2 regions of the Neobacillus sp. GCM10023253 genome follow, and region 2 is predicted to be linked to the other one. Evidence: riboswitches for the same ligand, from Rfam matches in the RefSeq annotation. Region 2 holds a riboswitch; the other holds the start of a gene.
What was found. A riboswitch is a leader RNA that binds a small molecule or an ion and turns the genes downstream of it on or off. The one in region 2 is predicted to bind preQ1.
Positions count from the first base shown of each region.

Region 1: linked by a shared signal. The riboswitch ahead of queC (7-cyano-7-deazaguanine synthase QueC) and the one ahead of ACFPA1_RS26315 (QueT transporter family protein) in region 2 are both predicted to bind preQ1.

Region 1 covers NZ_JBHSHV010000015.1:117,770-121,824, reverse strand. The annotation lists gene queE (7-carboxy-7-deazaguanine synthase QueE) at 230-958, opposite strand; gene queD (6-carboxytetrahydropterin synthase QueD) at 951-1,433, opposite strand; gene queC (7-cyano-7-deazaguanine synthase QueC) at 1,438-2,097, opposite strand; PreQ1 riboswitch class I at 2,150-2,192, opposite strand; gene ACFPA1_RS19185 (MTH1187 family thiamine-binding protein) at 2,308-2,610, opposite strand; gene ACFPA1_RS19180 (DUF3870 domain-containing protein) at 2,792-3,100, shown strand; gene ACFPA1_RS19175 (acyl-CoA dehydrogenase family protein) at 3,665-4,055, opposite strand, start outside.
Region 2 covers NZ_JBHSHV010000028.1:222,051-226,105, forward strand. The annotation lists gene ACFPA1_RS26305 (glycoside hydrolase family 1 protein) at 1-891, opposite strand, end outside; gene ACFPA1_RS26310 (DUF4177 domain-containing protein) at 1,092-1,280, opposite strand; PreQ1 riboswitch class I at 1,383-1,427, shown strand; gene ACFPA1_RS26315 (QueT transporter family protein) at 1,452-1,976, shown strand; gene ACFPA1_RS26320 (DinB family protein) at 2,010-2,627, shown strand; gene ACFPA1_RS26325 (LysR family transcriptional regulator) at 2,684-3,562, opposite strand; gene ACFPA1_RS26330 (citrate synthase/methylcitrate synthase) at 3,671-4,055, shown strand, end outside.

The DNA.
Region 1 (4,055 bases), on a different contig from region 2:
TGTTCAGAATCCTCCTTAACTATGGTTTCAATACCTACTTTAAGAAATGCAAGAATTGTACCAGTTATTACAAATGTGGCACATACTTTCTGACCACATATATATACAGTTTCTCCTTGAACAAATGTTATAAAAAAAACACAGTTGTATAGTTTTATAAACAGTTTGATTGTGATGGTAAAAAACAAATAAAAAGCGATGCCGCCATGGACATCGCCTGTTTTTTCACCTAAACTCCTCTTTTATTTCCCCACAAAAAAGTATGCAATTGCGGAAGAACCTTCACATTATTCATTTCGGAGTCCTGCATGACCTTGTCTATCAGTCTTTCATATTTATTAATAAGATGCAGAAGCAGCTCCTGATTATCCATTGTTGACAGATGATCATTACCAACCTGTACAAAGAAGGGAACCTTCGGATAACGAAAATGAACGGCTCTAGCATATTCATAATCAAGATCATCAAATACCACAATCTTCAAGCTATATTGTTGTGCTACATCATTTTGTTTAAGTTTCCCAATAATTTCATCTAAAATATCAAAATCCGTCTCCATTTTCGAGCTTGGCGGCTTGGGTGAAATGGTTAATTCATCAATCTCATAAAACCACTCCTGCCACCTGCTCCCTTGGGTTTCGAGACCAATTTTTATTTGATTATCTTTTAGGATCTTAATGAATTCATCGAGATTTTTCAATAACGCAGGATTCCCGCCTGAGATCGTGACAAAGGAGAAACTTTTGCCGCCGACTCTTTTCAGCTCTTCCCAGATTTCTTCCGCTTCCAACATTCTAATTTCATTTTTACCGGTGCTATCCCAGGTAAAGGCGGAGTCGCACCAGCTGCAGGAATAATCACAGCCAGCAGTTCTTACAAACATCGTTTTCTGGCCGATGACCATCCCTTCCCCTTGGATGGTAGGTCCGAAAATTTCCATTACGGGTATTTTACTCAACTTCCATCCACTCCCGTCTAGCTTCCGCATAGCTTGTTGGTGTCTCAAACAACCGGACAAATTCCACTCTTGCGCCACTATACTGATTCTTCCGCTCTTCTTTCGTAAGCGCCTCAGCCATCTTTTCATAAATCCAGACCACCATGTTTTCGGCTGTGGTATTCATTGGCGGTAAGGTTTCATTTAAATAGCGATGATCCAGATGAATTTCAATTTCATTTTTCCAAATGTCTTTAATGTCCCCGAAATCCATCATCAAGCCACGGTCATCAACGTAGCCGCTGATTCCAAAAATGACTTTATACGTATGGCCATGAAGGTTTTTGCATTTGCCTTCATAGCAATGCAAATGATGGGCAGCATCAAATGTGAATTCTTTGCTCACAAGAACACGTTTGTGATGGTATTTCAATTGACTGCGGTTGATATCTTCATCTATTTTTTGGAGTTTATCGACAATTCGAAAGCCATACATTGCGTTACAACTCCTCTCGTGTGCTTAAATATTGATCAAGGCCGCGTTTTCTTAGTTTACAAGCCGGGCATTCACCGCAGCCATCGGCAATGATCCCGTTATAGCAGGTTAATGTTTTTTCCCTAACAAAATCCAAGGCATTCAGATTATCTGCCATTTGCCAGGTTTCAGCTTTGTCCAGCCACATTAATGGGGTATGAATAACAAATTCTTTGTCCATCGACAGGTTCAATGTAACATTTAAGGATTTTATAAAAACATCACGGCAATCAGGATAACCGCTAAAATCCGTTTCACAAACACCGGTAACAATGTGCTTTGCCCCAACCTGGCTTGCCAGCACCCCTGCAAAAGAGATGAATAACAGGTTCCGTCCCGGTACAAAAGTGGAAGGCAATTCACCATTTTCTCCATCCTTCACCTCAATGTCCTTACGTGTTAAGGCGTTTGGTGCCAGTTGATTTAACAATGACATATCTAAAATATGATGCTCTATTCCAAGTTCATTCGCGATATTTTGGGCACACTCAATTTCAAGTTTGTGCCTTTGATTATAGTTAAACGTAACCGCCACTACTTCTTCAAATCGTTCCAATGCCCAAAACAAACAGGTGGTGCTATCCTGTCCGCCGCTAAAAACTACAACTGCTTTATCTTTCTTCATCATAAATTCTCCTTTAAATAGAAAAACAGGACTACTAAAGAAAGCAGTCCTGTTTTCCTTAGTTTTTTAAAGAGGGTAGCTAGAACCTCTACCGCAGGGTGCGGGTTTTTTATATGACTATTCGATTATAAACCATTTCTATCAATTTTCAATCTATCTTTCGAGATTTTTTCGGTTTTGTACCCTTTTCAAAAAAAATTCACTCTGACCTTACAATTTTGTTTGTACTGACTGCAACTTCCGCTCCATTGAATGTTCCTTGTCACGGCGATCATCAATTCGTAGATTGGTGCAGACTCTTTGCAAGCCTTTCTGGAATGGGACCTCGTGAATTTCTTGAACAATTTCTAAGAGTAATTTTAAATCCCCTTCAATCAATGTGCTCATCGGGGTTAGTTGATACTTTACTCTGTCCTCATATCGCTGAAGAACTTTATGTATTTCCGCCACATACTCGCTGACACTTGTTGTGCCTGTCCCTACAGGGATAACCGTTATATCAATGATAGCCATAGCTTCATCCTCCTAATTCTTTATATAAAAAGAATATCATATGAAATGGTAAGGAAAAAAATTCGCAGACTTAGTTAGCAAATTATCTTTTCATTTGAATCTGCTTTTGAAATAAATATTACGCTTATCAATTGAAGTGTTTTGTATTATTCTTAAGTTAAAACATCTAGGAGAGATTTGTATGAATACCTATTTTATTGCCGGTCACGCCAAGCTGCCAACCGGGATGGCAGCTAGAAGCATTTATGAGACGCTGACTATTACGGCTGAGATTGATAAGCATTATGGCGTGATTGTTGACGCCTCATGTACGCTGGCTACGGAGCATGGAAGGGATTATATTTCAAGGCTATTGAAAGGGTATAGTTTACGTCACGGGATTGACAAGCCGCTCGAAGACTTAAAAAATGGCTATTTAGGAAAAGCCAATCACGCCCTGATTGCGGCATTAAAGGATTTATACAAGCAATATGAAACTATGAATCAATGACTATTGTCCATTGATTCCCATAGCGAGTATTTTAGGATGACATTGCCAGTTGGAATTTAGGGTGTGGCCTTATACCTTTTTATAGGGCTATTTTTTATTTTTCCCCCTCTATTTTGGTCTTATGACTCTTTCATAGGACACTTCCTCTCATCTTTGCCTTCCTTTCAGGTCTTATAACTTTTCATAAGATCATTTCCGCTCACCTTTTCCTTCTAATCTGTCTTATAACCCTTTCATATGACCACTTCCTCTCAACTTTGCATACCGTTCTGGTCTTATAACTCTTTTATAAGACCTCTTCCTCTCATCTTTTTCTGCCATTCTGGTCTTATAACTCTTTCATATGACCATTTCCTCTCCATTTTTCCTTCGCTTTGGTCATATAACCCTTTCATAAGACCGCTTCCTCTCATCTTTTCCTGGCATTCTGGTCTTATAACTCTTTCATAAGACCTCACCCCTTGAATATTTCACCAATATTGGTCATATAACAAACCATCCCCCATCAATAGAACAATAAAAGGAGCGAATGGTTAAAACCAGTCCGCTCCCCCAATAAAAAACCTAAACCGTAACTTTCTCACTCTCAAACGGCCAGGCCGGCAGCATGTTGCTCAGCGCCTTATCCTCACGATACCCCAGCACATATTCCGCCTGCATAACCGTATGAATTTCCCGCGTTCCTTCGTAAATGACCGGCGCCTTGGAGTTCCGCAAAAAGCGCTCAACCGGATATTCGCTTGAATAACCGTACGCCCCGTGGATTTGCACCGCATCATCTGCCGCTTTATTGGCAAAATCACAAGCCTGCCATTTCGCCAGCGAAGTTTCACGAGTATTGCGAACACCTTTATTTTTCAACTCGCCAGCACGATACACAAGCAGACGGCTCATTTGCAGGCCGGCTTCCATATTAGCAATCATTTGCTGAACTAGTTGGTGCTTGCCGATTTCC
Region 2 (4,055 bases):
AATCTCAAGTTCAACACTATGCTCTTTAAAGAAGCGCTGAATGAAGGCTGGGTACTCGCCGCGCACATGAACATCTGCGCAAAAATAATTGAACAGTTCCTCTTCTTTTAAGGCAAAGAGGACATTTTCCGGATTACTATCGTAGGAATAAACAGGTGCAAACAGGATCATACAGCTAATTTTTGCATCTGGAATGATTTGCTTACAGGCTTTTACGGCTATCGCACTGGCCACAAATTGATGGTGAAATGCCTGGAAGGTCTGTTGGTATCGGACTTCTTCGTTTCGAGGAGAGAAGCCCATACTCATGATTGGCATCTTTAAGGCACCATTAATTTCATTAAAGGTCATCCAATATTTCACTTTATCCTTATAGCGATTAAAAAGCGCCGTTGCATATCTTTCAAAGAAAGTAACCACCTGACGGCTTCTCCAGCCTCCGTATTCTTTGACCAAATGCAGCGGCATTTCATAGTGCGAGATGGTCACTACGGGCTCAATTCCGTACTTATGTAATTCATCAAAGACCCGGTCATAAAAAGCCAAACCCGCTTCATTCGGTTCTAGCTCATCACCATTTGGAAAAATTCTCGTCCACGCAATCGACATCCGAAATACTTTGAAGCCCATTTCCGCAAACAAAGCGATATCTTCCTTGTAACGATGGTAAAAATCAATCGCTTCATGGTTTGGGTACCTATACTTCTCATGGTCAATTTCAAAGTTAAATCCAGGTGACATCAATATTTTAAGCCGCTCTTTCCCCCCAGGTAGAACATCAGAGATATTCAAACCTTTATTGCCTTCTCGAAATCCGCCTTCTATTTGATTGGCAGCAGTTGCGCCGCCCCATAGAAATCCTTCGGGGAAACTTTGTTGATTACGTTCCATTAAAAAATCATCCTTTTCTTTAAATATCAATTATGTACTTTCTTTATTATTCTTTTTTTTGCCTGAAAGATGTCCGTCAGAGGAAAATATAAGCAAAGGGGCTGACACAAAGTTTCCTCGTCAGCCCCAATAGTTTGATTACAATTTCTCTCCGTTGTTTGCAATGACCTCCTTTATACTAGTAGAAGCTAGTTCCTTCTTTAATCTATTTTTCTTTCGAATATGGCTTCATAATAAGCTGCAGACCCATATGCCGCAATTCCCGGCGCAAAAATCTGGATCAGTCTCCAGCCGTTTTTGGCATTTTGTTGAATGATTTCATGGTAATCTTCCTTAGGTTTTCCGCTTAACTTGCTTAATTCAATTCTTTCAAATTTATATTCGTACATAGTTCTCCTCCGCAACAATATTTTTTATATTCCCATTATCCCAAAAACTGTCATTGACTGCCATTTTTTTATGTAATATTATAATAGTTTGTTAGTATTTTACCTTTAGTGGTTCGAGAACCTCCCACTATAAAAAACTAAGGAGAAATGAATATGGAAAAAACAACAAACATGCTAGACGCCCAGTACGCGACGGGCACATCGAGCAGCAAGGTAAGGGAAATCGTTGTAAACGGAATTATTGCGGCGCTGTACATTACGGTTTCGGCATTAATTCAGCCATTCGGGTTTACCCAGGTGCAATTCCGCGTTTCAGAGATGTTTAACCATCTCGTCGTATTCAACAAAAAGTATTTATACGGGATTATTTTAGGGGTATTTTTAACGAATTTATTCTTCTCACCAATGAAGGCGTATGACCTTATTTTCGGTGTAGGGCAGTCATTGATTGCTTTAGTGATTACGATTTTGTGTGCACGGTTCATTAAAGGAATTTGGACACGGATGATTGTGAATACATTGGTGTTCACCTTTACGATGTTCCTCATTGCGATTGAACTGCATTTAGCGTTCGATCTGCCATTCCTGTTTACATGGTTAACAACGGCAGTTGGGGAATTCGTTGTGATGGCTGTCGGCATGCCGGTCATGTATTTCATTAACAAGCGCGTTCATTTTGATAAAATCTTTAAATAAATTTTATGAGCTGTTGCCTTAAGGGGACTACCTATGGCGGCAGCTCTTTTTTTATGGTATTTAATTGAAAAAAATTCTAAAATGAAGATAGTTATTTTTTCAGAATCTTTGAAAGGGGTTTTTCGAATGGTGCAGCGTCCTAATAACAATGAGTTTCCAGATTATTATGTACCGTATGTTCAGTTAGTTCCAGAAGGAGATTTATTGCAGTTTCTCAAGGAAAGTCTTGAAAAAGTGGTTTCTCTTTTCGAAGGGATTTCAGAGGAAGATGCGCAATTCCGCTATGAACCTGGTAAATGGAGGATCAAGGAAGTACTTGGCCATATGGCAGATACCGAGAGGATCATGAGCTACCGCCTGCTTCGAGTTGGCCGCGGCGACAAGACTCCATTGGCAGGTTTTAACGAAAATGATTATGTGGCTGGAGCACAAATGGGCGAGCTGCCGCTGCAATCTATTCTTGCTGACTTCATCGCAGTCAGAAAAGCAACAATCACTCTGGTCGAGAACATGCCAGAGTCAGCTTGGACAAATGTCGGCAACGCCAATGGCATGGAGGTCACCGCCCGCGCCATCGCCTACATCATCGCCGGGCATGCAATCCACCACCGCAGCATCGTGACAGACCGATACTTAACTAAATTGAACTAACGAGTGGTGTCAGGCACCGCTAGTGGACAGTGTCTGCCTCAGGCGGACACTGTTTTTTAAATTCGATAGTTTGATATAAACTCGAGAAATTCTTTTTGTTTGGAGTGGTCGTATTTCATGACGGCGTAGGTGTTTGCTTCGGGCAGGTGGATGGATTGGCAGTTTACTTCTAAAAGCCTGCCTTCTAGAAGTTCTCTTCTGACCGTTGATGTTGGGAGGAAGGAAACCCCTAGCCCTTCGACAATAAATCTTTTCGTAATGTGCACCTGTGACACTTTCATCATTCTTACTTTTGGATATTTGGTTTTTACGGCATGGCAAAGACCATCCCAGTAACCTGGGTGATTATGGGTTAACAGATAGTTCGATGTTAAAACCTCTTCTTCATCTAACGGAGGCGCTGTTTCGGAATCTCTCCCATCGTGAGGCGCAACCAGCATAACCCTATCCCTATATAAAAGTTCACTAATCAATTCAGGATGAAGGCTGTGTAAACAGGACAGCCCGATATCAACTTCCTCCCTTAATACCGCTTCCTCGATACCAACGGATTCAATGATTTTAACCGAGATCTCTACTTCCGGATGCTTGTTTGTATAGCTTTTTAAAACATATGGCAGGATGGTATCTGCGATTAGAGGTGATATGGCAATGGAAAATTTCGTTGTGTAGCCTTGACTAAATGAGTGAATGTCCTCGAGTCCCCCCTGATAAACCTTTAACAGTTTTTTGGCATGAAGCAAATATCTCCTCCCCGCTTCAGTTAGTTTTACTTTTTTTCCATCCCGATCAAATAATTGAATACCGAGCTCTTGTTCCAATTGTTTTATATGAACCGTTACAGATGGCTGTGAAATATAAAGGATTTCCGCCGTTCTGCGGAAATTCCCACAATCAGCTGCCGTAATAAACGTGTTAAGCCATTGGAATTCCATATTCTCCTCCTTATTAAAGAAATTAATCAATTCGTTTAAAATTATTTAATTTCATTAATCAAATTTATTATATAAACTATTAACAAATAAAGGAAGGAGAGATTTTGTATGATTCAGAAGGGTTTAAAAGGAATTGTCGCCGCCGAAACATTGATCAGTCATATTGATGGTGAAAAGGGAGAGCTTATTTATCGGGGATATGAAATCGGAAGGCTTACTAATCGTTACTCATTTGAAGAAGTTGCCTACCTGCTCTGGCGCGGCTACTTACCTGATGATGCTCAGTTACGAGCTTTGAAAAATGAGTTAAAGAGCAACCGTGAACTTCCGGAAAATATAAAAAAGTTAATCGACCTGCTCCCTTTTGGTATGGACCTAATGAGTGTGATGAGAACAGCCATTTCAGCTGAAGCCGGGAATTTCAATTATGGCTGGAAGCCGACTGTGTCACAGGCTATTCGTATTACCGCCCTCGCCCCGTCAATCATTGCAT